3 regions of the Thioalkalivibrio sulfidiphilus HL-EbGr7 genome follow, and region 2 is predicted to be linked to each of the others. Evidence: predicted binding sites of a transcription regulator. Region 2 holds the regulator's gene; each other region holds the start of a gene.
What was found. Region 2 encodes FNR, which switches genes on or off when oxygen is low (the NO sensors DNR and NnrR bind a similar motif). Its sites were predicted from a motif close to TTGATNTANATCAA; they were not measured.
Positions count from the first base shown of each region.

Region 1 (10,010 bases), 1.0 Mb from region 2:
CTTCCGGGATCAGCGGCGGCAGGCCGCGATCCATGCCCGCGGCGGTGAAGATCAGCAGGTTCGCCGCGTTGGACAACAGCACAAGGCCGATCACCAGCTTCACGATGGAGCGGCGCAGCATCATGTAGATGGCGGCGGCATAGAGGCCGCCGACGGCGAACGCCATTAACGTTTCCATGTGGAAACGCTCCTGAAATGGGAAGGGAGAATTGGGAAGTGGGAATGGAAACCCGCTTCACCTACCCTCGCATTGGCCATCATGCCTTGCCTGATTGTTTGGTTGTTTTGATGCATGCAATCAATATGGCGATCAACTCGTCGCATTCGTTCATGAGTGCCTCAAGCCCTGGGCCCGCGGACACCTTGGATTCTTTCAACAATTCCAGCCAGTAGAGCGTCTCTTCAAGCTCCTGCAGGGCGAGGCCCAGCTTGCTTCTGAACTCCGCCCGGGAGCGGCTGTGTCGGCATTCCCGATAATGCGCGCCCACCGATGTCGCCGAGCGCAGTACCTGCCTACCGATGATTCGCCCCTCCATTGACCCCGGCAGCTGCCCCACAAATCGAATTACGTTAAGCGCCAGGCGCTTCGTCCTGCCCCGCAAATCATCCATGACCCGGAGCCTCCCTGATCGTTATCTATTCACTTCTCACTTCCCAATTCCCACCTCGCACTTCCATTTCCACTTCCCAATTCACACTTCCCACTTCAAATCAGTCTTCCGCCTCGGCCAGCGACAGCATGATGGTCAGCACCGCACCGATCACCACCAGGTACACCCCGATGTCGAACAGCAGCACGGTGCCCACCTTCAGTTCACCCAGGGCCGGGACGTCCAGGGTCAGCCACTGGGCGGTGAAGAAGGCCTGACCCAGGAAGGCGGCGGGCACGGCGGACAGAGACGCCAGCGCCAGACCCACGCCCATCAGGGTGCGCGGATCCACGTGCAGCACATTGCGGGCGGACTTGATCTCCATGGCGAACAGGTGCAGCAGGATGGCCGCCGCGGCCACCAGGCCGCCGATGAAACCGCCGCCCGGCTCGTTGTGGCCGCGCAGCAACAGGAACACGGAGAACAGCATCAGCAGCGGCAGCAGGAAGTGGGCCGCGGTGCGCAGGATCAGGGACTGCATGTTCATTGCTTCTTGTCCTCCGCGCGCAGCTTGATCATGGCGTACACACCCACGGCGGCCAGCGCCAGCACGAAGATCTCACCCAGGGTATCCAGGGCGCGGAAGTCCACCAGGATCACGTTGACGATATTGCGGCCATAGCCGGACGCAACGCTCTCTTGCACGAAATAGCTGGAGATGCTGTCGTAGAGACGGGTATGGGCGGTGCTCAGCATCAGCAGGGTCATCATGCCGCCCACGGACAGGGCGACGATGGCGTCGCGGATGCGCACCAGTCGCGAGGACAGGTTCAGGAAACCGGGCAGACGGAACAGCACCAGCACCAGCAGCAGCACGGTGAGGGTCTCCACCAGCACCTGGGTGATGCCCACATCCGCCGCACTGAACAGCACGTAGATCAGCGCCACGGCGAAGCCCACCGCGCCCAGGGAGGCCACGGCGCCCAGGCGGGAACGGAAGGTGACCGCAACGAACGCGGCGCCCAGCATGATGCCCAGGATGGCCCATTCTTGCAGTTGCACGCCGGTGACGGAGAGCTCGCCGATGGAGATATCGAAGATCTGCGCCGTGATGCCCACCATCAGCAGGGTGGTGATCAGGATGAGCAGCAGGTAGTAGCGCAGGTAACCGTTCTGCAACACCCGGGTCTGCCAGTCGGCACTGGCCACCATGGCGGCCATGATGCGCTCGTACTGGCGCTCGGGCCCGATGCGGGCTGCCAGGGGGTCCAGCCAGGCGAAGGCGGCACGGAACCGCGCCCACTGGGTGTAGAGCAGCAGACCCAGCACCAGACCGGCGATGCTGATCATCAGTGGCGCGTTGATGCCGTGCCAGAGCGCCAGCTTCGGCGTCAGCGGCGCGCCGTACACGGCCGTGGCGGCGGCGGCCAGGATGCCGCCCTCGGCGAGCCACGGCGCCAGGCCGAAGATCAGGCCAAGGGAGGCCAGCACGGCGGGACCGGCGAGCATGGCCGGGGGCGCCTCGTGGGGCGTCTTGGGGGTCTCCACCCGGGGACCGAACCAGGGCTTGATGCCCACGATGGCGGCCACCAGCACGCCCAGGATGGCAGTGAGTACGGCGAAGGCGGTGAGGATGCCGGACACCGACGGGGCGTCGAGCACCGCCTCCAGCATCAGCTCCTTGGCGATGAAACCGAACAGGGGCAGCACACCGCCCAGGGACAGGGCGGCGATGGCGGCGAAGAAGGTGGTCACCGGCAGTGCACGGCGCAGGCCGCCGGTCTGCAGGAAGTCCTTGCAGCCGGCCTCATGGTCCAGGATGCCGGCGATGAGGAACAGCGCGCCCTTGTACAGGGAATGGGCCAGCAGGAAGGTCACGGCGGCGATGATGGCGGTCTCGGTGCCCACGCCGATGAGCATCACCAGGGTGCCGAGGGCCATGACCGTGGAATAGGCCAGCACCTTCTTCACCCCCGTGCTGCGCGCCGAGAGGAACACGCCGGTGAGCATGGTGAGCCCGCCGAACAGGGACAGGATCAGCAGCCAGGTCTCGGTGCCGCCGAGGCCGGGGTTGAGGCGCGCCAGCAGATACACGCCCGCCTTCACCATGGTGGCGGAGTGCAGGTAGGCGGACACCGGCGTGGGCGCGGCCATGGCATTGGGCAGCCAGAAATGGAACGGCACCTGGGCGGACTTGGTAAACGCCCCCGCCAGGATCAGCAGCAGCATGGGCAGGTACCAGGCATGCTCCTGGAGACCGTCGGAGGCCAGGATCTCGGACAGCTCGTAACTGCCGCCGACGATGGCCAGCATGATGAATCCGGTGAGCAGGGCCAGGCCGCCGCCCACGGTCACGAACAGGCCCTGGAGGGCCGACTGGCGGGCGGACTTGTCCTCGTGGTTGTAGCCGATCAGCAGGTAGGAGGTGATGCTGGTCAGTTCCCAGAACACGAACAGGGCGATCAGGTTGTCCGCAAGCACCAGGCCCAGCATGGAGGCCATGAAGGACAGGATGAGCACGTAGAAGCGGCCCAGATCCCGGTGTTTTTCCAGGTAGCGGCCGGCGTAGGCGACGATGAAGAAGCCGATGCCGGAGATCAGCAGGGCGAACAGCAGCGACAGGCCGTCCACCAGGAAGGAGAGCTGGATATCGAGCCCCGGCACCCAGGGATAGACCAGGCGCACCGCCGAGCCGTCGGAGACCTCCGGGATGAATCCGAGGAAGTAGACGAACAGCGCGCCTGGCAGCAGGGCCAGCAGCCAGCCGCTGTGGCGGCCGGATAGGCGGTGCAGCCACGGTGCGACCGCGGCGATCAGGAATCCCGAGAGGACAGCGAACAGCATGGGGAAATGGTGGCTACCGTGTTCTTGTGGGTTATGGGCTGCCCCAGGTCCGGCGGGGCTGGCGCTCGAACCCGCCGAATCCTACCGAAGCGGAGCGGGGCTTTCAAATAATGCGCTAGAGGCAAGTGACAAGAGACAAGAGGCAAGAACCCCTTTTTTGCATCGTCAGGCCGCGCGGACGGTGCCTTCGAGTTGCGTACCCTTGCTGAGGGTGTGGTAAATGGTGCCCTTCTGAACGTTCAGATGCAGGAGCTCGAGCATCTCCTCGTCGGCCTCGGTCCTGACGATGAGCTCGTACTCGATACGGGCAATGGCCGGCGGGCTGTCCTGGCGCCAGCCCTTGAGGCGAATGGACAGGCCGGAAATTTCCACGCGCAGCAGGGGCAGCGCCCGCTGGGTCGCGCGGATCATGCAGGCGGCTAGTGTCCTGAGTCAGAGATTCGTTGCATTTCAGAGCCCCGCACAAGACCCAAGGCAAGGCGCGGGCCGCAGGCAATGGCAAGCCCTTGGCAAGGACCGCAACGCCGCATTGGGTCTTGTGCGGGGCTCCCCGCGGGCGGGCCTGTACGGGCGCTCGGCCGCGTTGCTCTCGCTCGAATGGGCCTGCCCGTCCTTCGCTCGTGCGCCTTGCCGTGCATCCCGTACAGGCCCGCTGTAATGTAACGAATCTCTGACTCAGGACACTAGGGACGCGAGCAGCAGTTCGGGCGGGCTCAAGGCATCGTCGCGCCCGGCCATGTCGGTGTCCAGCACCACCTCGGCGCCCTTGGCGGCACGGGCGACACTTCCGTGTGCATCCAGACGCTCCACGTCGAGCGCGTACTCGAGCATGCCTTGGGTGTCCATGGTGTCCTCCGCGTTGCCCGGCAGCCGCGAATCCCCGGGTAGCTATCTAAGGCCAGTTGATCACGCAGAGAACGCAAAGCTTTTTGACATGAACTCTTTGCGTGCTTCGCGTCTTTGCGCTCTCTGCGTTGAATGCCGGGGATCGAGTCCCCATCACCCCGTTCGGCCCGGGGTCGGGCCTCCTACAAGAGAGAGCTCTGCGTACGAGGGCTCAGGGATTGGCCTCCAGGTCCAGGTAGACCCGGTTGATGTTCATGCGGTGCCATTCGTCGTAGTGGGTCAGGTGGCGGAACTCGGGCATCTCGCCGAGGCGCTCCACGGTCTGGTCCAGCTGCTCCCAGTTCTCCAGGCCCTCGCGCACGCCGTCGTGGATGGCCCGGAGGTAGTCGCCGGTATCGGCCCGGGCCTGGGCCAGATCCGATGCCCTGCCGTGGCCGGGGATGACGTATTCGGGTTCCAGGGCCTCCAGGGCCGCGAAGGCCTCGAGCCAGCCGCGGATGTCACTCCAGGGGTGGATACCGAGCATGCGATCCAGATAAACCACGTCACTGGTGAACACGGTCTTCTCGCCGGGCAACCACACCAGCACGTCGCCGGGGAAGTGGGCGTCACCGGCATAGATCAGCTCGAAGTCCACGCCGCCCAGGGTCATGGCATGACGATCTGCATCAACCGGCTCGGGGGCCGGCATGGGGCGGGTGCCTTCCAGGCGCTCCTTCAGGACCCCCTGCAGACGGGCCATGTGCTGATCGGCGAAGCGCGCCTGGGTCTCGGCGGTGCGCTTCAGTGCAATGATCTCGGCGCCCTGCTCCGCGAAGTAACTGTTGCCCAGCCAGCGATGGTCCTGGCTGCCGGAATTGATCACCCAGCGGATGGGCTTGTCGCTGACCGTGGCCACGGCCCGGGCCACGCGCTCGGCCACCTGGCTTGACGGGCCGCTGTCGATCAGCGCGACGCCCTCATCGGTGACCACGAAGGCCAGATTGTTGGTGAAGGCCTGGTTCTCATAGGTGCGGCCTTCCAGCGAACCCTTGAAGTACCAGACCCGCTCGGTGACCTGGATGGGCTTGAGGATCTCGTCCAGCTCATCGGCCTGGACGGTGGTGAACAGCGCGGCCAGTACGGCCAGCGCGGCAAGGAATCGGACCATAGGAAGCACTCCGGCAGGGTGACATTCGATGTGCCGAATATATTCCCCCGGATCCCGTGCCGTCAAAGCCCGTCATTCGGAACGGGAATGCCCATCTTTCGCAAAGTCGCCCAGACAAGAAGTCACTCTGTGCCGATCAGAACGACCCGCCCTGGCCCTGGCGAGAGATCGATGCAGATCAGGACCAGCCGTCGTTGCGGCGGCGCCAGCGGATGCGGGTCAGGATGATGCCCAGCAGGATACTGCCCACAGTGACGCCGGCACCGACCATGAACCACTCCCGCTGCTCGGTCTGTTTCACCTCGGCCAGCTCCCGCTCCAGGGTCTCGGCCCGGGTGCGCGTCTGACCCAGCAGGCCTCGCAGGCGCTCGTTGTCCTCGGCCAGCTCCAGGGGCCGGGCGGCGGCCTGGCGCAGGTTCTCCATCTCGGTGGCCAGGCGTTCCAGCTCGGACTGGGTCTGCCGCACCTGGCCCAGGGCCTCGTCACGCTCGCCGCGCAGGGCCTGGATCTGGCCCTGCAGCTCTCCCCGCTGATCGCGCAGGGTCGCGAGCTGACGCTCCACCTGGGCGAGTCGATCCCGGGCATGGGGCTGGTTGGCGAGGTTGCTGCCTTCCAGCCAGCCCTCGGTGCCCTCCTGGGTGCGGATCAGCACGTAGCCGTCCTCGTCCCGCTGCAGCACCTCCACCCGGGCGCCGCTGGGCACAAAACGCATGATGCGGTGCTGGAAGGTCTTGCCGGAACGGATGGCCACGTTGAGGTCGTCGCTGATATAGGCGGTCTCCGCGTGCAAGGCGGCGGAGAACAGGAGCAGGCAGAGCAGCAGCACAACGGACTTCACGCGGAGACCTCCGGCATGGACTGAGGAAAATCGCCACATTCTACGTGCCCCTGCCCGCAGGCTGCCGTGCGAAAGTCACATAACACGGCGCAACGGAACGGTTTTCAGGACTGTTACAATCGGCGCGAATCCATTCCAGAGAGTCCGCGCCATGAGCACAGACGACGATTACCGCCCGCCCCTGGCGGATTATTTCGACAGCCTGGAGCAGCGCTACGGCGAGGGCTTCAACTTCGAGAAGCTGAGCGACGAGGAACTGACGGAACTGGAGCGTCTGGGACGCGATGCCGTGGAGCGTGACCCGAAGGTGAGCGCCGTGGAGAAACAGAACCTGGGCATGCTGCTCAGGCTGGTGAACCTGGTGCGGGAAAAGCGGGCACGCTGAGGCGCGATTCGGAATTCAAAATTCAAGATTCAAGATTCAAGATTCAAGATTCAAGATTCAAGATTCAAGATTCAAGATTCAAAGGAAGAGACAGTGGTTGCCCTCCCTTTGAATCTTGAATTTTGAATGTTGAATTGGCCTTTTAGAAGCGCAGACCGCCGCCGACCATCAGGACCCAGGGGTCGATGTCCACGTCGACCTTGACGGTATCGGCGCCAGCGCGAATGGTCGCGGTGGTGTCGATCGCGATGTAGTAGGCACTGGCGCCCACGAACCAGCGATCGTTCACATCAAAATCCATCCCTGCCTGCAAGGCCCAGCCCCAGGAGTCCTTGAGGCTCACGTCCGCACCCGCGAAGTTACCTTTGCCTTTTTCGTCGAAGAAGGTGGTGTAGTTGATGCCCGCACCCACATAGGGACGCCACTGACCGAAGTCCGAGAAGTGATACTGCAGAGACACGGTGGGCGGCAGGTGCTTGATGGTGGCAATAGTACCCTCCCCCTGCAAACTCCCCTTGCCCTTCACGTCATGGGAAAACGGGGTGGCCGCGAGCACCTCGACACCCAGGTTCGGCGTCATCATGTAGGTGAAGCTGATCCCGAGCGCAACGCCATTATCCACCTCAACCCCAGAACCCGCGATAGCAGTGCCGTTCGCGCTGACAGCCCCACTATCATCATTGGGCATCACCCAGGTCGGCCCGAAGCGCACCAGCATATCGCCCTGATCCAGGGCCATGGCAGGGGCGGCGGAAAGGGCCAGGCAGCCGGCGGCTGCGAACGCTTGCCATTTTTTCATGATTGCATCTCCCCTCTGAAGGAGTTGTTGGAATCCGTGTGCCACCGTCTTTGGCGGTGCGCATGGATTAACGCTAACCCTTCCCCGTTCACCAACAATTGATTGGGATCAAGAAACATAAGCAAAACCTGAATCGAGCCGATAAACCTTGACCCATGCACTGCTGCGCTATGCTTGAAGCAGATCACCCCGGGAGAATGCGCCATGACTGACCCTCTCACCCCCGTGGGCCTCAGCCCCCAGGAGGCCCACGACCTGGTCCACGACAACCCTCGCGCCCTGCTGGTGGACGTGCGCTCCACCATGGAATTCCTGTTCGTGGGGCATCCGATGGGGGCCATCCACATCCCCTGGATGGACGAGCCGGACTGGACCATCAACCCGCACTTCGTCACCGAGGTGCGCAAGCTGCTGCTGGGCGGGGTGTTGTGCGAAGGGCCGGAGGACTGCGCGCCGGTGGTGCTCATCTGCCGCAGCGGCAAACGCTCCAAGGAGGCCGGCCGCGCCCTGCTGGAGGCCGGTATCCGGAAGGTATTCAACGTGAACGAGGGTTTCGAGGGGGACCTGGACGAACAGCACCACCGCTCAACCAAGGGCGGCTGGCGCTATCACGGGCTGCCGTGGGAGCAGTGTTGATTGAAGGTAGAAGGGTGAATTTGGAAGTGGGAAATAAATCAAGGCCGTTCAGCTCGCCCCAACCCTCTGCCTGAGAGTAGAGGGAGTTGGTTTAATTCACACTTCCCAATTCACACTTCGTACTTCCATTCCCACTTCCCAATTCAGCCTTCCAACTTCAGCCCCCGACCGTTGGCCTTCTGCCGAACCAGTGCCTCAAGCTTCACCGGCACGAAGATCAGCAGCCCGTAGATCACCGCCACCAGGGCAGCGATCCAGCGCACCAGCCTGCCCGCCAGGCCCAGGGCAAACCCCAGCAGGTGCAGGGCAAGGGCTGCAAGCATGCCGAGCACGGCCCGGCCGTGGCGCAGGCAGGAGTCCAGCACCACGGCGCTCAAGGCCAGCAGCAGGGGCAGGAGCACGCCCATCACCATCTGGGTCAGGGTGGGAATCCACTGGGTCGCGGCCATCACGGGATCCGGCTCGCCGGACATGATAAGGGCCAGCCACTGGTCACGGCCCAGGAGCATGTCCCGGGAGAAGGCCAGCGCCCCCTGCAGGCTCGCCACCACCGCCAGCACCAGCAGACCGGCCCAGAACAACCGCGCCCGGCCACGCTGGTCCAGGGTCCCCAAGGCGGACACCAGGCCGCTCATCCGCCGGGTCTCGGTCATCAGCAGGCCCGCGGCGATGCCCAGGGCGATGAGCACGCCCGCGGCCACGGAGGCCAGCGGCCAGGGACCCAGGGTTTCGGTCATGCCGAAACTCTCCGCCATGGGGCGCTGGATCAGATAAAAGCTCGTCGCCGCCGCCACGGCCATGAGACCCAGCAACAGCAGGCCCAGCAGGGTTCGACCGATGGCCCCGACACCGAGACCCGCATCCAGCTCCGGGCCGCCATCGGCCAAGGCCCGTTCCCGGGACAGCACCTCGTCCACCTGACGGCTGCGTGCGGTCACCCCCTGGATGGCCTGTTCCACGCCCCGCAGCCGCTCGCCCAGGGCACGCCAGGCGGGCAGCATGTCCCGCAACAGTTCCAGGCGCTTGCGGCTGGCCGCCTGGTATTGCTCCAGGGAGGCGCGACTGGCCCGCTGCAGACCGTCATGGATGTCTTCCAGCACCCGCGCCACCGCGGGATCCCCCTGGGGCGGGTTGGCGGCCAGGTCCGCCACGGTGCGCAGCCAGGCCGGTTCCGGCGGAGGCACGTCCTCGGTGGCGTGATAGTCCCGCTCCAGGCGCTGGATCTGGGTATGCAGGCTGTGTTGCAGGACCGGATAACCCCCCAGGTCCCGGTTCACCCGGTCATGCAGGCCGCGCAGCTCCCGGTACAGGCGCTGGTCCAGACGCTCCCGCTCCAGCCAGCGCAGGTACAGGCGCTGGCGGCGGTCCATCCAGCGGGCCGCGGCGCGCACCGAGCGGGCGCTGTAGCGCAGCATCCGGTCCACCCCGCCCAGCACGGTCGCGGCCAGGGGCTCGATCCAGCGCCGGCCGGCGTAGAGCACCACCACCAGCAGCACCAGCCAGATGATCAGAGACACCGGCAACGATTCGGCCCACAGGCCAAGCAGGGCTTCAGCGGACATGCAGACTCCTTGTTCTTGTGTGTTCCATGGGAAGAGGCCTCCCACCGCCCCGTCACCGGGGCCCCATCGGTTCGCGCACAGATCCCATTAAAGAATTCCCGCGCGCTGCCGTAAAGCATAACAGGGGGAACAGACCACCGCCCTCACGGAGAGCCCGGACCATGCACAGCAGCGAACTGACCCACGACCGCATCACCAGCCCCGCCTACCGGGAGATCCCGGAGATGACTGCCGGCGCGGCCATCCTGGGCTTTCTGCCCGCCTTCCGGGACCTGGACAGCCAGGAAACCCACCTCTCGGTGAACCTGGACGGCAGCCTGTCCGCCGTGCACCTGCTGGACAGCCTGCCGGATCACTGGG
Region 1 covers NC_011901.1:2,670,074-2,680,083, forward strand. Annotated here, with positions in the region: gene TGR7_RS12685 (Na+/H+ antiporter subunit C) at 1-178, opposite strand, end outside; gene TGR7_RS12690 (four helix bundle protein) at 258-611, opposite strand; gene TGR7_RS12695 (Na+/H+ antiporter subunit B) at 712-1,137, opposite strand; gene TGR7_RS12700 (putative monovalent cation/H+ antiporter subunit A) at 1,134-3,434, opposite strand; partial or broken gene TGR7_RS12705 (OsmC family protein) at 3,600-3,866, opposite strand; gene TGR7_RS12710 (hypothetical protein) at 4,110-4,280, opposite strand; gene TGR7_RS12715 (MBL fold metallo-hydrolase) at 4,492-5,430, opposite strand; gene TGR7_RS12720 (TIGR04211 family SH3 domain-containing protein) at 5,609-6,268, opposite strand; gene TGR7_RS12725 (hypothetical protein) at 6,420-6,653, shown strand; gene TGR7_RS12730 (OmpW/AlkL family protein) at 6,796-7,452, opposite strand; gene TGR7_RS12735 (rhodanese-like domain-containing protein) at 7,657-8,088, shown strand; gene TGR7_RS12740 (hypothetical protein) at 8,232-9,650, opposite strand; gene TGR7_RS12745 (hypothetical protein) at 9,812-10,010, shown strand, end outside.
Region 1: a site for FNR is predicted at 7,551-7,564, ahead of TGR7_RS12730 (OmpW/AlkL family protein). Genes of this name have one in related genera too.

Region 2 (10,010 bases):
ACACCCTTGACCACGCGGCCGTTGTCGACGTCGAGACAGGGGATGATGCGTTTGGCGAGCATTGATTAAGGCGCTAGAGGCAAGTTGATAGAGACAAGAGGCAAGAAATTCGCATCTGGCACCGCGAGGCCTGGCTGAGCCCGGCTTACTGATCAGCCAGTTTCTGAGCCTCGGCGAGGTCGATGGTGCCTTCGTAGAGGGCGCGGCCGACGATGACGCCGTCGATGCCCTCCTCGCTCACGGCACACAGACGGCGGATGTCATCCAGGTTGGTGACGCCGCCGGAGGCGATCACCGGTACATGCACGGCCTGGGCCAGCTTGACCGTGGATTCCACGTTCACGCCCTGCATCATGCCGTCCCGGGAGATATCGGTGTAGATGATGGCGGCCACGCCGTCCTGCTCGAAGTGCATGGCCATGTCGATCACGTCGTGGTTGGAGAGCTTGGACCAGCCGTCGATGGCCACCTTGCCGTCCTTGGCGTCCAGGCCGACGATGATGTGGCCGGGGAATTCCAGGCACAGGTCATTGACGAAGTGGGGGGCACTCACCGCCTTGGTGCCGATGATCACCCACTGCACGCCGGCGTCGAGATACACCTGCACGGTGTCGTCATCGCGGATGCCGCCGCCCACCTGCACCGGCAGGTCCGGGTAGCGGGCGACGATCTCGCTGATGATGCCGGCATTGCGCGGCTCGCCGGAGATGGCCCCGTCCAGGTCCACGATATGCAGTCGGCGCGCCCCGGCCTCCACCCAGCGACCGGCCACCTCCACCGGGTCGTCGGAAAACACCGTGGCGTCGTCCATCCTGCCCTGGCGCAGACGCACGCACTTGCCATCCTTCAGGTCAATGGCCGGAATCACCAACATGCTCGAGTCTCCTGGGATCATGACTGTGGCTGCCCATCCCAGCGCATGAAGTTCCTGAGCAGGGTGAGGCCCGCGGCCGCGCTCTTCTCAGGGTGGCACTGGATGGCAAAGATGTTGTCCTTGGCAATGGCCGAGGTGAAGCGGATGCCGTACTCGGTGGTGGCGGCCACCAGGGCGGGGTCGCCGGCCTCGAGGTGATAGCTGTGCACGAAATAGAAGCGGCTGTCCTGGGGGATGTCCCGCCACAGGGGATGCGCGCCTTCCTGATGTACCTGGTTCCAGCCCATGTGGGGAATCTTCAGGCGGTCGCCGCTGCCGGCGTCCCGCAGATCCGTTCCGAAAAACCGCACCTTGCCGGGCAGGATGCCCAGGCAGGGGGTGCCGCCGTTCTCTTCACTATAGTCCACCAGCACCTGCATGCCCATGCAGATACCCAGAAACGGGCGGCTGGCGGCCGCCTGGCGCAGCACGGCATCGAGGCCCCGGGCGGTGAGCGCGGCCATGCAGTCCCGGGCGGCGCCCTGGCCGGGGAACACCACCCGCTCGGCGGCGGCGATGACCCCGGGGCTGTCGGTGAGCAGCACGCGGGTGCCCGCCGGAGCCTCGTGCTCCAGGGCCTTGACCACGGAGCGCAGGTTGCCCATGCCGTAATCGACCACTGCCACGGTGTTCATGATCGCTGCCTTGCTCGGGATGCGGGTGTCGCGGCCTACAGGGAGCCCTTGGTGGAGGGGGTGGTGCCCTGCATGCGCGGGTCCGGTTCGGCGGCCATGCGCAGGGCACGGCCGAAGGCCTTGAAGATGGTCTCCGCCACGTGGTGGGCGTTGCGCCCGCGCAGGTTGTCGATGTGCAGGGTCACGGCGGCGTGGTTGACGAAGCCCTGGAAGAACTCGCCGAACAGGTCCACGTCGAAGTCGCCGATGCGTGCCCGGGGGTAGTCCACGTGGTACTCCAGGCCGGGACGGCCGGAGAAGTCCACCACCACCCGGGACAGGGCCTCGTCCAGGGGCACGTAGGCATGGCCGTAGCGGCGGATGCCCTTCTTGTCGCCCAGGGCCCTGGCCATGGCCTGGCCCAGGGTGATGCCGATGTCCTCCACCGTGTGGTGGGCGTCGATATGCAGGTCGCCCTTGGCAACGATCTCCAGGTCCACCACGCCGTGCCGGGCCACCTGGTCGAGCATGTGGTCCAGGAACGGCAGGCCGGTGTCGAACTGGCCCTTGCCCTGACCATCCAGGTTGATACGGACCCGGATCTGGGTTTCCAGGGTGTCCCGGGAGACTTCGGCGATACGCTCGGACATGGGTGCAATAAATCCGCGGATTGATCGACCTGCGATCATATCACAGCCGTTGGCCCTGGCACGCGCCGTCCGGCTTGCAGTGGCGTGCTGCTTGTAGGGCCGCGAAGCCTTCGGGTATCTTGAGCGTTAAGGTAGGTACAGGGACACCTCCTCACCACGGGAACCACGCATGCCCACGTCCAATATCATCGATCTGCATGGCCTGAAAAAGGCCTGCAGCAACTGCAGCCTCCACGACCTGTGCATCCCCATGGGGGTCAGTGACCAGGAACTGGACGCGCTGGAGCGCATCATCAACCGCCGCCGGCCTCTGCAGCGGGGCGAGTACCTGTACCGCCCCGGCGACCGCATGCAGGCCCTGTACGCGGTGCGTGCCGGCTCCGTGAAGACCTCCTCCATCAGCGACGACGGCCTGGAACAGGTCACCGGCTTCCACCTGCCCGGCGAACTCCTGGGTCTGGATGCCATCAGCGACGGCATCCACCCCTGCACCGCCCGGGCCCTGGAAACCACCTCCGTGTGCGAGATCCCCTACGACAGGCTCGAGGACCTGGCCGGCCAGGTGCCAGGCCTGCAACGTCAGTTGTTCCGCATCATGAGCCGGGAGATCCAGTTCGACGAACACCTGATGACCCTCCTGGGCAAGAAGTCCTCGGAGGCGCGCCTGGCCGCCTTCCTGCTGAGCCTGTCCAAGCGCTTCGGCGAACGGGGCTTCTCCCGCCAGGAATTCAACCTGACCATGTCCCGCAACGACATCGCCAACTACCTGGGCCTGGCGGTGGAGACGGTCAGCCGGCTGTTCACCCGCTTCCAGCAGCTCGGCCTGCTGGAGGTCAACCGCAAGCTGGTGCAGCTGATCGACATGGAAGGCATGCACCAGATGGCCGGCGCCCACGGCCCTGAAACCCTTGAAAAAGGCGGCCGGGGAGGCTGATAGGGGCAATTCAAAGTTCAAGATTCAAAATTCAAAGAAAAGGTCACCTCCCCCTTTGAATTTTGAATCTTGAATTTTGAATTGCCTTCAAAGCAGCGCTCTCGGCGAAAACACCTCCGCCTCACCCAGCTTCTCCGTCACCCTGACCGCCTCCGCCAGCAGCCTGTCCGCGCTCACGGGCCCCACTTCCTCGCAGGCGGCCACGTAGGTCAGGTGCAACAGGCCGCGCAGGCCCTCCAGGCCCACGGCCTGCGGCAGCTGGGACGCCTCCCCCGTGATCCAGTCGGTCACCTGCCCGCGCAGGCCCGCCGGCAGACCCAGGCCCACAAGGCGCTGCAGCACCCGCACCCGCACCCCGGTCTCCACCTGCCGCTGCACGAGCCCCTCCATGATCGTGCCGTACATGGACTCGAACACGGTCATGGCCCCCGCTGGCGGGGGCGGTGAGGCACTGGCCGCCGGGACGGCACCCCGGTCCGAGGGACCCGGGTCCGGGGCCAGGTCCGCTTCGTCCAGGGACAGGGCGCGTACCAGGGCCCGGTGCAGTTCGCCGCGCCGCGCCTCCTGCCCGGCCTGCCGGCAGATGCGCGCCAGGAAGTCGTGCAGGGCATAGACGGGCTTGTCCGAGAACTCCCGCTCCCAGAGGCCCAGCCCCTCACGGGCGGCGGCCTCGTCCATGAGGGAGCACAGTCCGGTGTAGATGGCGCGGCGGCGGCGACGCAATTCCCTGCTGTCCACGGCCATGACGCTCACCCCTTGCCCTTGTGCAGGACATCGGCCTGGAACTCCGGATAGCCGATCTCGTAGTGCTCGCTGAAGTCGAGACCCCGCTGCTCGTCCACCGTGGAGGCGCGCAGGCCCACGGTGCGGTCGATCAGGAAGTACATCAGCAGGGCCATGGGGAAGGCCCACAGGAAGCCGGCCAGGATGCCGATCAACTGCACCGCCACCTGCATGGGGTTGAACAGGTCGCCGGCCAGGAACAGGCCCGCCGCCAGGGTGCCCCAGGCGCCGGCCAGGCCGTGGGCCGAGACCGCGCCCACCACGTCGTCCAGGCCCAGGGACTCCAGCAGGCGCGTGCCCGCCACCACGATCATGCCCGAGACCAGGCCGGTGACCACGGCGAAGTGCGGGTCCATGGTGGCGGCGCCGGCGGTGATGCCCACCAGGCCACCGATGGAGGCATTCACCGTGGTGGTAAGCAGCACCGGCTGTCGCAGGATGGCCAGCAGGATCAGTGCGCCGGCGGCGCCCGCTGCCGCCGAGAGGTGGGTGTTGAGGTTGATCAGGCCGATGGAAACATCGGCGCCGCCGGTGCTGCCACCGTTGAAGCCGAACCAGCCCACCCAGAGGATGAAGCCGCCCAGGGCCACCTGGGTGAGGTTGTGGCCATGGATGGGCCGGCGCTCGCCGTTGGGGCCGAAACGCCCCAGGCGCGGCCCCAGCACCAGCACACCCGCCAGGGCCACCCAGCCTCCGATGGAATGCACCACCGTGGAGCCGGCGAAGTCGATGAAACCGAGGCTGGCCAGCCAGCCCTCGCCGCCGTGGGCGCCGCCCCAGGCCCAGCTGCCGTACACGGGATAGATGATGGCGGTGATCAGCACCGCACCCAGCAGGTAGGCCTGGTAGCGGGTGCGCTCGGCCATGGCACCGCTGGCGATGGTCACGGCGGTGGCGGCGAACATGGTCTGGAACAGCAGGGCCATGTAGTCGCCGTTCTCGGCGCCGATCAGGGCGAAATGGGACTGGCCGAACCAACCGGTGGGGTTGAAGCCGAACATCAGCCCGTAACCCACCAGCCAGAAGGCCAGGCTCCCCAGGCACACGTCCACGTAGTTCTTCATCACCACGTTGACGGCGTTCTTGGCCCGGGACATGCCGCTCTCCAGCAGGGCGAAACCCGCCTGCATGAAGAACACCAGGGCGGCGGCCACCGCCAGCCAGACCGTGTCCAGGGCGGGCAGCCAGTCCGGCGGCCCGGACTCCGCGGCCTGGGTGACGGCCGGGAACAGGCACAGGGCTGTGATGAGCATCAGGGGGGTGAAACGGGATCGGGGCAGGGTCATGGAATCTCTCGTCCTCTTGCTGGGCCTTGCCTGTGAATGAGCAAGGCCCATGCCAGAGGACAGATCCATGACCGGCGGCGGATGTCGTGTGATGAATGGCGCCTGGGCACGATAGATCCGACCGTCCGCGCACCAGGGCGGGGCAGGCGCACCGGGTCGGTGCCGCAGGGAGATCGAGATTCAAAATTCAAAATTCAAAATTCAAAGGGGGTGACGTTTCCTTTGAATCTTGAATTTTGAATTTTGAATCTTGAATTCTGAATTGTCCGTTATCTGGGCGGCGGCACTTCCAGCCAGAAGGTGACCGGGCCGTCGTTGACCAGGCTCACCGCCATGTGGGCACCGAAGCATCCCGTGGCCACGGGCGTGTGAACCGAACAGGCCAGGGACACCAGGTGATCGAACAGCGCCCTGCCGAGCCCGGGCTCGGCGGCCGGGGTGAAACTCGCGCGCATGCCTTTGCGGGTGTCGGCGGCCAGGGTGAACTGGGGCACCAGCAGCAGGCCGCCGCCGGTGTCCGAGAGGCTCAGGTTCATGCGCCCGGCCTCATCCTCGAACAGGCGGTAGCCCAGGATGCGCTCCAGCAGGCGCGCCGCCTGGGCCTCGGTGTCACCCCGCTGCACGCCGATCAGGGCCAGGATGCCGGGGCCAATGGCCCCCACGGTCTCGCCGTCCACGCGCACCGCGGCCTCGCTGACCCGCTGCAGCAGGGCGATCATCGCAGCATCACGGCCAGTTCGTCCGTGGCCCGCACCAGGGCATCCACGATGCCCGGTTCGCCGGCGGAATGGCCGGCATCCGGGATGATCTCGAGCTTCGCCCGGGGCCAGGCCCGGTGCAGGGCATGGGCCTGGTCCAGCGGGCAGACCACGTCGTAGCGGCCGTGCACGATGGTGCCGGGGATGTCCGCCAGGCGGTGGGCGTCGCGCAGCAGCCGGTTCGGTTCCAGGAAGGACTGGTTCATGAAGTAATGACACTCGATGCGCGCCAGGCTGAGCGCTACGTGGGGATCCCGGAAATGGTCCACCACCCCCGGATTGGGCAGCAGCGTCGCGGTGCGCCCCTCCCACTCGGACCAAGCCTTGGCGGCCGCCATGCGCGCCACCTCGTCCTCACCGGTGAGCCGGCGATGGTAGGCGGAGACCATCTCATCCCGTTCAGACTCGGGGATCGGCGCCAGGTAGTCCTCCCAGTAGTCGGGGAACAGGCGCCCGGCGCCCTCCTGGTAGAACCAGTGGATGTCCCGGGGCCGGCACAGGAAGATGCCGCGCAACACCAGTCCCAGCACCCGCTCCGGGTGGGCCTCGGCATAGGCCAGCGCCAGGGTCGAGCCCCAGGAGCCGCCGAACACCACCCAGCGCTCGATGCCCAGGTGTTCCCGGATGCGCTCCATATCGGACACCAGGTGGGCGGTGGTGTTGTCCTCCAGGGAGGCGTGGGGGCGGGATCGGCCGCAGCCCCGCTGGTCGAAGAGCACGATGCGGTAGGCGGCGGGATCAAAGAAACGCCGATGCCAGGGCTCGCAGCCGGAACCGGGGCCGCCATGCAGGAACACCACCGGCAGACCCTGGGCAGTGCCGCAGGTCTCCAGGTGCAGCCGGTGGGTCTGGTCCACGGCCAGGGTTTCCATGTGATAGGGGTCGATGGGCGGGTAAAGCACACGCATGATCGAGGACCTCAAGGCCTGTCCGAATGGGCCCCATCATAGCCCCAAACAGCCCAAAAGCGCCTGTGTAGGCCTAGGCCTACACGAATTGTGGAAGATTCCTACAAAAAAGGCCGTTTTTGGGCCTTTTCTCCCGCCACGGAATGGGAAATGATGGTATCGCCCTCCAGGGGAGGAGGTTTCAGGGAACCCCGGACACTCGACAGGACGTCGGATTCGGGTGTGGAACGGATCCCACCAGGGACGCTTTAATCACCAAGGGGCCAGGACGGCCAAACCCCGGTGCCAGGATGGCGCCGGGGTTTTTTATGCCCGCATCTCCTGGTGGCCAGAGCCCTTGCCCGCACCCTGAATGGCACGTATCTTCGGTCGGATGACCGACTTCATCGCACCCCCCAAATCCCTGATCCGCCTGACCGGCAAGGCCCTGGGCGATTTCCGCATGATCGCCGACGGCGACCGGGTGCTGCTGGGCCTGTCCGGCGGCAAGGACTCCCTGAGCCTGCTGCACCTGCTGCATCACTTCCAGCGCCGCGCCCCGGTGCGCTTCGAGCTGGCCGCGGTGACCATCGATCCCCAGAGCGAGAGCTTCGACCCCTCGCCCCTGATCCCCTACATGAAGGCGCTGGGGGTCGAGTACCACTACGTGCGCGAGCCCATCATGGAGCTGGCCACCGAGCACATGGACAACGACTCCTACTGCGCCTTCTGCTCGCGCATGAAGCGCGGCCTGATGTACCGCACCGCCCGGGAACACGGCTTCAACGTGCTGGCCATGGCCCAGCACCTGGACGACCTGGCGGAGAGCTTCCTGATGAGCGCCTTCCACGGTGGCCGCCTGAAGACCATGAAGGCCCACTACCGCATCGACGCCGGCGACCTGCGGGTGATCCGCCCCCTGGTCTACGTGCGCGAGCGCCAGACGGCCGCCTTCGCCGAGGCCGCCGGGCTGCCGGTGATCAGCGAGAACTGCCCTGCCTGTTTCGATATGCCCACCCAGCGCCAGCACATGAAGGAACTGCTGGCCCGGGAGGAGGCGGCCCTGCCGCGCCTGTTCCGCAACCTGCTCTCGACCCTGCGGCCGCTCATGTCCCAGGGCCTGGAGGACATCCCCGAGGCACCCGCCGCCCCGGCCCGCAAGCGGGCCTGAGCATCCCCATGGGTGGCCTGCTGCTGCGCGTGCTGCTGGGCCTGCTGGCCCGACTGCCGCTGCCGATCAATCACGCCCTCGGCGCGGGGCTCGGCTGGCTCGCCTGGCTGCTGCCCAACGACCTCAAGCGCATCTCCCTGGACAACCTGGCACGCTGCTATCCGGATGAATCCGAGACCTGGCGACGCCGGGTGGCCCGCAGGAGCCTGATGGAGACCGGCAAGGCGCTCACCGAGGCATCCTGGCTGTGGCGCGCAGGCCCCGAGCGCATCGCCGCCCTGCTGGACGGGGTCGAGGGCTGGGAACACGTGGAGCGGGCCCTGGCCGAGGGACGCGGCGTGTTCCTGGTCTCGCCCCACCTGGGCAGCTGGGAGTTCGCCGGCCTGCATGCCGCCTCCCTGGGACCCATGACCAGCCTCTACCGCCCGCCCCGGCAGAAGGCCCTGGACGGCCTGTTGCGCCGCTCCCGGCAGGCCACCGGCGCCAGGCTGGTGCCCACCACCCCCGGCGGCATCAAGGCCCTGCGCCAGGCGGTGGAACGGGGCGAACTGATCGGCATGCTGCCGGACCAGACGCCGAAGGGTTCCAGCGGCGTGTTCGCCCCCTTCTTCGGCCACCCGGCCTACACCATGATCCTGCTGGCACGGCTGGCGGCACCCGCCCGGGTGCCGGTGATCTTCGCCTACGCGGAGCGCCTGCCCCGGGGCCGGGGCTACCGCTACCACTGCATCCCCGCCCCCGAGGGCCTGTACGCCGAAGACCCGGTGGAGGCCGCCGCCGCCATCAACCAGGCCGTGGAGACGCTGGTGAGACAGTGCCCGGAGCAGTACGCGTGGAGTTACAAACGCTTCAAGAAGCAAGAAGTGTGAATTGGGAAGTGCGAAGTAAAGGCCTTTTACTTCCCTCTTCCCAATTCACACTTCCCCCTTTTAGTAGACCTTCTTCTCCCCCGCCGGCCGCGTCTTGAAGTACTTCAGCGTCCACAGGTACTGGGCGGGATGGCGGCGGATGGACGCCTCGATGGCCTGGTTCATGCGCCGGGCGTCCTCCTCGGCATCCCCGGTCGGATAGTCCTGCAGGGGCGGCTCCAGGCGCATCTCGTAGACGTCCTCCTCCGGCAGGTAGACGCTCAGGCTGGGCAGCACGGCGGCGCCGGTGAGTTTCGCGAGGCGACCCAGGGCGGGCAGGGTGGCCTTGGGCACGCCGAAGAAGGGCACGAACACCGAGTGCTCCGGACCCAGGTCCTCGTCGGGCAGGTAGTAGAAGAAGCGGCCCTGCTTGATGTGTTTCAGCGCCGGGCGCAGGCCCTGCTCCCGGGCGAAGATCTCGCCGCTGTACTGGGTGCGGCTCCTGTGGTTGATCCACTCCACCAGCGGGTTCTTCATGGGCTTGGCGAAGGACACCCCGTCGTAGAGCTGGCTCATGCGCAGGCCGCCGAAATCCAGGGACGGGGCGTGGGGGGCCAGCACGATCACCGGCCGGCCCGCCTCCCGGCAGGCCCGGTAGTGTTCCTCGCCGCTCAAACGGATGCGCCGGGCGTGGGCGCGGGGGCCCCGGAACCAGAGCAGCCCGTAGTCCACGAAGCATTGCGCGGTGGTGCGGAAGTTTTCCCGCGCCAGGCGTTCCCGGGCCGCCTCGTCCAGTTCCGGAAAACACAGGGCCAGATTGACCGCGACGATGTGCCGCTGTTTCGGGGCGAAGCGCCACATGAGCGCCGCCAGGCCCGCGGCCGCACCGCGGATGACGAAACGGGGCATGACGCTGAGCAGCGCCACCGCGCCCAGCCCCAGCCAGGTGGGCCAGTAGCGGGGCGCAAGCAGTCCGGCGTGAAACGGCGCGCGGTAGGCCTCAGCCATCGGCCCCGCCCAGCTGCTTCTCGGCCCGGCGACGGAACACCTGCATCTCCTTGGCCGCCTGCTTGTCGCCCTTCTCCTCAGCCACGGCGATGCCCTGGTCGAAGGCCTCGATGGCCGCGGCCTGATCGCCGCTCTCCGCCAGGGCCTTGCCCAGCAGC
Region 2 covers NC_011901.1:225,394-235,403, reverse strand. Annotated here, with positions in the region: gene hisF (imidazole glycerol phosphate synthase subunit HisF) at 1-62, opposite strand, end outside; gene hisA (1-(5-phosphoribosyl)-5-[(5-phosphoribosylamino)methylideneamino]imidazole-4-carboxamide isomerase) at 146-874, opposite strand; gene hisH (imidazole glycerol phosphate synthase subunit HisH) at 892-1,548, opposite strand; gene hisB (imidazoleglycerol-phosphate dehydratase HisB) at 1,584-2,177, opposite strand; gene fnr (fumarate/nitrate reduction transcriptional regulator Fnr) at 2,347-3,111, shown strand; gene TGR7_RS01045 (hypothetical protein) at 3,199-3,855, opposite strand; gene TGR7_RS01040 (ammonium transporter) at 3,861-5,180, opposite strand; gene dtd (D-aminoacyl-tRNA deacylase) at 5,450-5,899, opposite strand; gene pip (prolyl aminopeptidase) at 5,896-6,846, opposite strand; gene TGR7_RS01025 (tRNA 2-thiocytidine biosynthesis TtcA family protein) at 7,199-7,996, shown strand; gene TGR7_RS01020 (lysophospholipid acyltransferase family protein) at 8,005-8,865, shown strand; gene TGR7_RS01015 (LpxL/LpxP family acyltransferase) at 8,926-9,852, opposite strand; gene TGR7_RS01010 (tetratricopeptide repeat protein) at 9,845-10,010, opposite strand, start outside.

Region 3 (10,010 bases), 1.1 Mb from region 2:
GCCTTGCCGTAGAGGCGGCATTCGTCAGGATAGATACGTCCCAGAACCACCCTGGCACAATCACAACCCGGGGGCATCTGGCCGGCCCGCCTGCGGGCGGCATCCTGGTAGGACGGGAACAGCCGCCGGGCATTGTGGGCGGCCAGTTCGGCTGTGAGCTCGAAGCCGGAGTCCGGGATTACACCCACACCGCGCCAGTTGGCATCCACCACGTCCAGTACCCGTTCCATTTGCCGCCGTGCCGTGGGATTGCCGCCCGGACGCACCACGCCCGGATAGCAGTTGTCCAGGAAATACTCGCCGGAGATGTGCTGACGCAGCACCGAGTAGGTGGCCGCCAGCAGACTCTCGGGGGTGAACCCCGCCACGGCGGCGGGCATGTGGTGGCGTTCCACCACGAAGTCCCATTCCTCGGGACCCATGACCGTGGACACGTGGCCCGGGGCGATAAGCGCGTCGAAGCCAGGGCTCTCGGATTCCAGCAGCATGGCCACCGCCGGCCAGGTCCGGCGCCCGGAGAGCAGCACCGAGAGATTCTCCGGCACGCCCTCGGCCAGCATGGCCGCCACCGGCGCGGTGGTGGTCTCGAAGCCGGCGGCGAAGAACACCACGGCCCGATCCGGATGGTCACGGGCGATGCTCACCGCCTCGGTGGGCGAGGCGATGGGACGCACGTCGGCACCCGCCGCCTGGGCCTCCACCAGGGAGCGCGCCTCGCTCTTCTTCACGTTGACCGGCACCCGCAACATGTCACCGAAGGCCACCAGCGTGACGTCTTCGTGCAGCGCCAGCTGGATGGCCTGGTAGATGTCCTCCTCGGGACAGACGCACACCGGGCAACCTGGACCGGGGATCAGTTCGATGGATGGCGGCAGCGCGGAGCGCAGCCCCGCCAAAGTGATGGAGCGCTCATGCCCGCCGCAGACGTTCATGATGCGCACCCGGGGAGGCAGATCCAGGGATCGGATGCGCTCAAGCCACTGGCGGGCGTCCTGGCTCATTCGGTGTGCTGATGATGGGCGTGGGCATGCAGGCGGGCGCCGTCGGGCTGCACCGCCGGACGGGCGCTTCGGCCCTCTTCAAGGCGATCGCGCTGAGTCCGGATCTCGTCGCGCAGCCAGTCCAGCCAGGCGTCCATGCCGGCGCCATTTTTGCTCGACACCCGGATCACCGGCGCCGGGTTGGCCAGGTTGCGCAACGCGGTCTCGGCGGCGTCACAGTCGAAATCGTCCAGCACCGGCAGCAGGTCGGTCTTGGTGAGCAGCATGAGATCGGCGGCGCGGAACATCACCGGGTACTTGGCCGGCTTGTCGTCGCCCTCGGTGACCGACAGCAGGGTGACGTTGCGGTGATGGCCGAGATCAAAGCTCGCCGGGCACACCAGGTTGCCCACGTTCTCGATGAACACCAGGTCAAGGCCCGAGAGATCCAGCTGATGCAGGGCATCGTGGACCATGTGCGCATCCAGGTGGCAGGCAGTGCCGGTGGTGATCTGGACGGCGGGGACGCCGTGGCGGCGGATGCGCTCGGCATCGTTCTCCGTCTCCAGGTCCCCCTCGATCACCGCGATGCGCAGTTCATCCCCCAGGGCCTGGAGGGTGGCCTCCAGCAGGGCCGTCTTGCCGGCGCCGGGCGAGGACATGAGGTTGATGCACAGCACGCCACGGCTGTCGAAGTGGGCGCGGTTGTGGGCGGCCTGGCGGTCGTTCTCATGCAGCAGGCCCTGCAGCACCTTGACGGCTGATTGGCCGTTGTCGGTCGTCGAGAGCCTGCCGCTGATCACCAGGTGCCGGTTGCCCGGGGTGATGTTGCAGCCGCAGGTGTCACACATGTTCGCCCTCCTCTGCCGTCACAAGCTCCAGGCTCTCCAGCAGCATCTCCTCGCCGCTGATGACCCGGGTCTGCCAGTCGCCGCACACACCGCACAGCAGCCGGTTGGCGGGCACCTCCGACTCCGCCTCGCAGCGGTTGCACACCACCCGTACGGGCAGCGATTCCATCTCCAGGCTTGCGCCTTCGGCCAGCGTGCCCGCCTGGGCCAGGGGGAAGGCCCGCGCCAGCAGTTCCGGCTCCACCCCGGACAGCACACCGATCCGCAACCGGATCCGGGTGATGCCGCGCGCGCCATGCTCCCGGGCAACGGCCTCCGCCTGGCGGATCACGGACTGACAAACGGCAAGTTCATGCATGCTTCATCCGCCTTACGCCTTACGCCTTACGCCTTACGCCTTACGCCTCATCCTTCATCCTTCATCCTTCTGCCTTCCACGAGGAGCATCTCGTCGTAGAGATCCCAGGCGGTGCGGGCGTCCGCCTCGCTCATCTTCTGGATGGCATAGCCCACGTGGACCATCACGTGATCGCCGGGTTCGAGGGGTTCGTCCTGGAGCAGGAACAGGCTCACGGTGCGCTCCACGCCCTTGGCCTCGCAGCGGGCGTTGAATCGATCGATCTCGACGATACGCATGGGGATCCCGAGACACATGGCGGGGCTACCCTGACGGAATGGTCAGCGTCCATTAGAGACCATGGAGTTTTGTCGATCAAGAGCACAAGGCCTGATCTCTCGCCAAGACGCGAAGACGCCAAGAAAAGCAATTCAATTTAAGAATGCCTTTCTTGGCGTCTTCGCGTCCTGGCGAGAAACCCTGTTTTTTGAAGGCCAATTCACGACCCTGGCGATTCGCGAAACTCTCCACCAAGGAATTGCTCCAGATCACTAGCGAAGTTAAAAACCGCTGCTAGTATCTAATCCATCGATCATCCGCGCAGGAAGCCGTCCCTTGCAGGCCCAGGCCTACCCCGTGATAGAAGACACCGCCAGGACCCTGGTCCTGGGTCTTGGCAACACCCTGCTGCAGGACGAGGGGGTGGGTGTTCATGTCATTGAAACGCTGGTGCGACTGGCCCCCGATACGCCCCGGGTGGACTACATGGACGGCGGCACCCTGAGCTTCACCCTGGCAGGCCCCATTGGCGAGGCGGCTGCCCTCATCGTGGTCGACACCGCCCAGCTGGACGCTGCGCCCGGCACCGTGCGGGTGTTCGAGGGAGCGGACATGGACGACTTCGTCGGCAACGGCCGCAAGACCAGCGTGCATGAAGTCAGCCTGCGTGACCTGCTGGCCATTTCAAGCCTGGAAGGCCGACTGCCCGCCCGCCGCGCCCTGGTGGGCATCCAGCCCGGGGTGATGGACTGGGGCAACACACCCTCCCCCGCCGTCGCAGCCGCCATCCCCCGGGCCTGCCAAGCGGTGCAAGGCCTGCTGGAGCGCTGGAAGCCATGAGCGGCCTCGACGGCATCCCGGTCAGGATCGAAGCGCCCGAGTTCGACGGCGAGGACGTGATCACGGGCATGGCCGATGCGCTGTTGCGGGAGATCCACGCCCACCTGGTCAATCTCCACGAGCGGAGCGAGAGTCACACCATCGACCTCAAGGGCCTGCCCCTGACCGAGGCCGACCGGCGCCAGCTCAGGGAGGCCCTGGGCAGGGGCGAGGTCAGCATGACCGTGGAGGCCGCCGGGCCCACCGAGGCCTACGAGACCGCCTACGGGGGCGTCTGGTGGATCGACTACCAGAACCTGCTCGGCAGTACGGCGCTCACGCACATCGAGATCGCCCGGGTGCCGGCCATCGCGCCCACCCACCCCGAGGACATCGCCGACGCGCTTGAGCGTCTCGGCGAGGCACTGAACGACAGGAAACCACAGACAGACAACCCACCACCCGACTGAGGCCGGCTCACAGGAGGCGGTTATGCATCAGGGCAAGACACCGGAAACACTGAGCGAGGAACTGCGCCGACGCGGCATGAGCCGACGCACCTTCCTCAAGTTCTGCGCCGCCGTGGCATCCAGCATGGCCCTGCCCGCGACCATGGCGCCGGTGATGGCGGAGGCCCTGGCCAAGGCCCGGCGCCAGTCGGTGATCTGGCTGTCCTTCCAGGAGTGCACCGGTTGCGTGGAGTCCCTGACCCGCTCCTACGCACCCTCGCTCGAATCCCTGATCTTCGATTTCATCTCCCTGGACTACCAGCACGCCCTGCAGGCGGCCGCCGGCCACCAGGCCGAGGCGGCCCGCGAAGCGGCCATGAAGGAACACTGGGGCAAGTACCTGGTGATCGTGGACGGCTCCATCCCGCTCAAGGACGGCGGCGTCTATTCCACCGTCGCGGGCGAGACCAACCTGGACACCCTGAGGCACGTGGCCGAGGGTGCCGCGGCCCTCATCAGCGTGGGCACCTGCGCGGCCTACGGCGGGCTCCCCAAGGCCCACCCCAATCCCACCGGCGCTGCTGCGGTCACGGACATCATCAAGGACAAGCCGGTGATCAACGTGCCGGGCTGCCCGCCCATCCCGGAAGTGATGACCGGCGTGATCGCCAACTTCCTCACCTTCGGCCGTCTGCCGGACATGGATCACCTGAACCGGCCGATCGCCTTCTTCGGCGACACCATCCACGACCGCTGCTACCGGCGCCCCTTCTACCGGCGCGGCCAGTTCGCCAAGCGCTTCGACGACGAGGGCGCCCGCAACGGCTGGTGCCTGTACGAACTGGGCTGCAAGGGTCCGGTGGTGCACAACGCCTGTGCCACCACCAAGTGGAACCAGAACCTCACCTTCCCCATCCAGTCCGGCCACGGCTGCATCGGCTGCTCGGAACCCGACTTCTGGGACAAGGGCAGCTTCTACGCGCCGCTCTCCACCGGCCGCTGGGGCAGCGCCGAAGGCATCGCCGCGGCGGCGGTGGTCGGCACCACGGTGGGCATCGGCAGCGCCATGCTCTCCCGGGCGCGCCAGTCCGACATCATCAAGAAGGGGTGATGCCATGGACCTGCTGGAATTCGCGCGCGGCCCCGCCATGCAATGGGCGCTGATTCTCCTGGTGCTGGGCACCTGCTGGCGCATCGCAGGCATCGTGTTCCTCAAGCGCAAACCGGACCTCTCCGAGCCCCGAAGCCACGGCCAGATGGCAGGCGCCTTGCGTACCATCTTCAGCCGCTCGGTGCCGGCCAAAGCGTTCCGCTCCCGGGTGCTGTACTCCAACCTGCTGGGTTACACCTTCCACATCGGGCTCGCCATCGTGGTGTTCGCCTATCAGCCCCACATCCTGTGGTTCGAGAGCATCCTGGGCTTCCAGTGGCCGGCACTGCCCAATGCGGTGATCTCGGTGGCGGCGGTGGTCACCCTGTTCTCCCTGGTGGCCCTGCTGGTCAGGCGCCTGACCAGCCCCGTGCTGCGCCTGATCTCCAACTTCGACGACTACTTTAGCTGGATGATCACCGTGGCGCCGCTGGTGACGGGGCTCATGGCCGTGGCCGACGTGGGCTTCGGCCTGCGCTACGAGACCCTGCTGGCGGTTCACCTGCTGAGCGTGTGGCTGCTGTTCGCCTGGCTGCCCTTCGGCAAACTGGGCCACGCCTTCCTGGTGTTTCTCAGCCGGGGTACCACGGGCGCGCTGTTCGCGCGCCGGGGAGCACGCACATGAGCACCGCAGACCTGGATCAGAAGCATCCCCTGGATCTCGAGTCCGCCCGCATCGGCGTGCGCAAGCCCGAACAGCGCTACGACGTGCAGGGCGACACGCCGGACGAGGCCCGGGTGCATGCGGCCATGGTGAACTTCGTCAAGGACTTCGGCGCCACCGCCGCCACCTACATGGAGTCCTGCATCCACTGCGGCCAGTGCGCTGAGGCCTGCCATTTCTACGTGCAGACCGAAGACCCCCGCTACACCCCCATCTGGAAGCTGGAACCCTTCAAGCAGGCCTACAAGCGTGAGGCCGGCCCCTTCTCCCTGGTCTACCGCCTGCTGAGCCTGAAGAAGAAGGTCACGACGGCGGAACTCAAGGAATGGCAGGAACTCATCTACGACTCCTGCACCATGTGCGGCAGGTGCACCATGATCTGCCCCATGGGCATCGACATCGCCACCCTGGTGGGCCAGGCCCGGCATGGCATGTTCCAGGCGGGCATCGTGCCCCACGAGTTGTGGTCGGTGGCGGAACGCGCCCAGAGGGAAGGCAGCCCGCTCGGCGCCACCCCGAGCGTGTTCGAGGAGCGGGTGGAATGGATGGGCGATGAACACGAGGTGGAGATGTTCATCGACAAGGACAGGGCCGACGTGGTGCTCACCATGTCCTCCATCGAGATCCAGAAATATCCCGAGTCCATGGCGGCCATCGCCAAGGTGATGAATCACCTGGGGCTTGACTGGACCTTCCGCACCGACGGCTACGAGGCCACCAACTTCGGTCTGCTGTCCGGCAACACCGCCTGGCAACGGGACATGAGCCGCAAGATCGTGGATGCCGCGAAGCAATGCGGCGCACACACGGTGATCCTGCCCGAGTGCGGCCATGCCTACGGCGCGCTGCGCTGGCAGGCAGCCAACCTGCTGGGCGAGAAGCTGCCCTTCAAGGTGCTGCACGTTTCAGAGTTCCTCGCCGAACAGGTCAACAGCGGCCGCCTCAAGCTCAGGAAGGTGGACAAGTCGGCGACCTTCCACGACCCCTGCCAGGTCTCACGGCGCGGCGGCGCGACCCAGGCGCCCCGGGATGTGCTCAAGGCGCTGGGCGTGGAACTGCGCGAGATGGACAACGCCGGTGACTACAACTGGTGCTGTGGCGGCGGGGGCGGCGTCATCACCATCCACCGGGCCGACCCGCTGCGTTACAAGACCTTCGAGATCAAGATGGCGCAGATCGACAGGACCGGCGCCGAGGTGCTGCTCACCAGCTGTTCCAACTGTCGCCAGAACTTCGACGACAGCCAGGCACACTTTCACTGGGACAAGACCATGCACAGCCTGCTGGAGCTGGTGGCGGACAACCTGGTCGAGCACTGATCAGAAGCCAACAAGACATGCGCACTTCTAATTCATCAACCAGGGTTACAGCTTAAATGAGCACAGAACGTATCGTCGTCGATCCTGTCACCCGCATCGAGGGCCACCTGCGCATTGAGGCCGAGGCGGACGAGCACGGCAACATCACCCATGCCTCCAGCTCCGGCACCATGGTGCGCGGCATTGAGACCATCCTCACCGGCCGCGACCCCCGGGATGCCTGGGCCTTCGCCCAACGCATCTGCGGTGTGTGCACCCTGGTGCATGGCATCGCCTCGGTGCGCTCGGTGGAGGATGCCCTGGACTATCCGATCCCGCCCAATGCCCAGCTGATCCGCAATCTCATGATCGGCGCCCAGTACGTGCACGACCACGTGATGCACTTCTATCACCTGCACGCCCTGGACTGGGTGGACGTGGTCTCCGCGCTCAAGGCCGACCCCAGGGCCACCTCGGAACTGGCCCAGTCGCTGAGCAGCTACCCCCGTTCATCCCCGGGCCACTTCGCCGACGTGCAGAAGCGGGTCAAGGAGTTCGTGGAATCCGGACAGCTGGGGATCTTCGCCAACGGCTACTGGGGACATCCCGCCTACAAGCTGCCGCCGGAGGCCAACCTCATGGCGCTGGCCCACTACCTGGACGCACTGGCCTGGCAGCGGGACGTGGCCAAGCTGCACGCCATCTTCGGCGGCAAGAACCCGCACCCCAACTTCCTGGTGGGCGGCGCACCGTCCGCCATCAGCACCGGCGGCGACGGCAGTCGCGGCGGCACCGCCATCAACGACGTGGGCCTGGCTCAGGTGCGCGACATCATCGGACAGATGCGCAGCTTCGTGGACCAGGTCTACCTGCCGGACACGCTCGCCATTGCGGGTTTCTACAAGGACTGGTTCAGGCGCGGCGAAGGCACCGGCAATTTCCTCACCTACGGGGATTTCCCGGAGCAGGGCCTGGACGATCCCGCCACCTACCTGGTGCCCGCGGGCGTGATCCTGGACCGGGACCTGTCCCGCATCCATCCCATGGACCTGAACGATCCGGAGCAGATCCAGGAGTTCGTCTCCCACTCCTGGTACGACTACAGCACCGGCAAGGACTCGGGCCTGCACCCCTACCAGGGCGAGACAAAGCTCAACTACACGGGGCCCAAGCCCCCTTACCAGCACCTGGACGTGGAGGCCAGCTATTCCTGGCTCAAGTCCCCCCGCTGGCGCGGCAAGCCCATGGAGGTGGGGCCGCTCGCGCGGGTCCTGATGATGTACGCCAACGGCCACGAGCCCACCCGCGAACTGGCGGGCTATGCCCTGAAGACCCTGGACCTGCCGCTGGAGGCCCTGTTCTCCACCATGGGCCGCACCGCCGCCCGGACGCTTGAGAGCAAGATCGTCGCCGACCAGATGATGACCTGGTACGACAACCTCATGGCCAACATCCGCGCCGGGGATCTCCGGACCCACAACCATGATCTCTGGGACCCCTCCACCTGGCACCGGGAACACAAGGTGCGCAAGGGCGTGGGCTACATGGAGGCGCCCCGCGGCGCCCTGGCCCACTGGTCGGTGATCGAGAATGGCAAGCTCAGTAACTACCAGGCGGTGGTGCCCAGCACCTGGAACGCCGGCCCCCGGGACGCCCAGGGCCAGTTCGGCCCCTACGAGGCCGCGCTCATGGACAACCACCAGCTGCACGACACCCATCAGCCGCTCGAGATCCTGCGCACCATTCACAGCTTCGATCCCTGTCTCGCCTGCGCGGTCCACATGGTGGACAAGGACGGCAAGGAACTGGTACGTGTGAAGGTACGCTAGTGTCCTGACAGCATTCTGACCGAGTGATGACAGTCCTCAACAAGGGAGACCCGAAATGCGATTTGCGATGTCCATGCTCCTCGCCGGCCTGAGCCTTGTGTTCACCGCCCCGGCCTTTGCCCACGTGGGGCACGGCGAGACGGGCGGCCTGCTCGCCGGACTGGCCCACCCGATCCTCGGCATCGACCACCTGCTCCCCCTGCTGGCCATGGGCCTGTGGAGTGCAGCCCTGGCCGCGCGCACACGACTGCTGGCCGTGTCGGGCATCGGCCTGTTGCTGGCTGCCGCCGCCCTGGCGGGCCTGGCTGGCTTTGCCTTGCCCCACATGGAGACCGGCATCGCCCTGTCCGTGCTGATCCTCGGCCTGATGCTCAGCTTTGCCTTGCGCCAGCAGATGACGGGCCTGCTGCTGATCGCCCTGTTCACCCTGTTCCACGGCAACGCCCATGGCATCGAGGCGCCGACCGGGGTTTCGCTGGCCACCTATTTCCTGGGCTTCACCCTGGCCAGCCTCGCCCTGGTCGGTGCTGGCCAATGGCTCGGTCGCACCCTCAGCCAGGGGATTGCCCTGCGCCTCTCCGGGGGCGTGCTGGCCCTGGCCGGGGCCTGGATGGTGCTGGGCTGAAGTATCCCCCCGACGGTTGACAGCCCCTGCAAAGCGCAACAACATCACGCCAGGGTTTTCATCACGGGCACATCTTCGGGGGTAGCTGAAATGGGGATCAGGACTGGCGTACTGGCCGCGGCCACGATTGCCTTGGTGTTGACCGGGTGCGGCAAGACCGACAGGGAGACCGTTCACGTCTACAACTGGTCGGACTACATCTCCGACGAGGTGGTCAAGCGCTTCGAACAGCAGACCGGCATCCGGGTGGTCTACGACGTCTACGACGCCAACGAGATCCTGGAAGCCAAGCTGCTGGCCGGACGCAGCGGCTATGACGTGATCTTTCCCAGCGCCCACCCCTTCGCGGAGCGCCACATCCAGGCGGGTCTGTACCTGCCCCTCGACCCCGAGCTGCTGCCCAACCGCGTCAACCTGGAGCCCAGCCTGATGCGCAAGCTGGAGGCCGTGGACCCGGGCAACCGCTTCACCGTGCCCTACATGTGGGGCACCACGGGCATCGGCTACAACGTGGCCCAGGTCGCCGCCATCCTGGGCGAGGAGGCGGAAGTGGATTCCTGGTCCCTGATCTTCGATCCGGAGATCGCCGGGAAACTCTCCGCCTGCGGCATCGCGGTGCTGGACGACGAGGGCGAGGCCCTGGCCGCCGCCCTGCTCTACCTGGGCAAGGATCCCAACACCACGGACCCGGCGGACATCGAGGAGGCCGCCAACCTGTTCATGCAGGTG
Region 3 covers NC_011901.1:1,358,470-1,368,479, reverse strand. Annotated here, with positions in the region: gene hypD (hydrogenase formation protein HypD) at 1-1,001, opposite strand, end outside; gene hypB (hydrogenase nickel incorporation protein HypB) at 998-1,831, opposite strand; gene TGR7_RS06370 (hydrogenase maturation nickel metallochaperone HypA/HybF) at 1,824-2,189, opposite strand; gene TGR7_RS06365 (HypC/HybG/HupF family hydrogenase formation chaperone) at 2,237-2,485, opposite strand; gene TGR7_RS06360 (HyaD/HybD family hydrogenase maturation endopeptidase) at 2,784-3,287, shown strand; gene TGR7_RS06355 (hydrogenase expression/formation protein) at 3,284-3,736, shown strand; gene TGR7_RS06350 (hydrogenase small subunit) at 3,759-4,826, shown strand; gene TGR7_RS06345 (hypothetical protein) at 4,831-5,490, shown strand; gene TGR7_RS06340 ((Fe-S)-binding protein) at 5,487-6,848, shown strand; gene TGR7_RS06335 (nickel-dependent hydrogenase large subunit) at 6,905-8,656, shown strand; gene TGR7_RS06330 (HupE/UreJ family protein) at 8,724-9,281, shown strand; gene TGR7_RS06325 (polyamine ABC transporter substrate-binding protein) at 9,372-10,010, shown strand, end outside.
Region 3: a site for FNR is predicted at 2,707-2,720, ahead of TGR7_RS06360 (HyaD/HybD family hydrogenase maturation endopeptidase). Genes of this name have one in related genera too.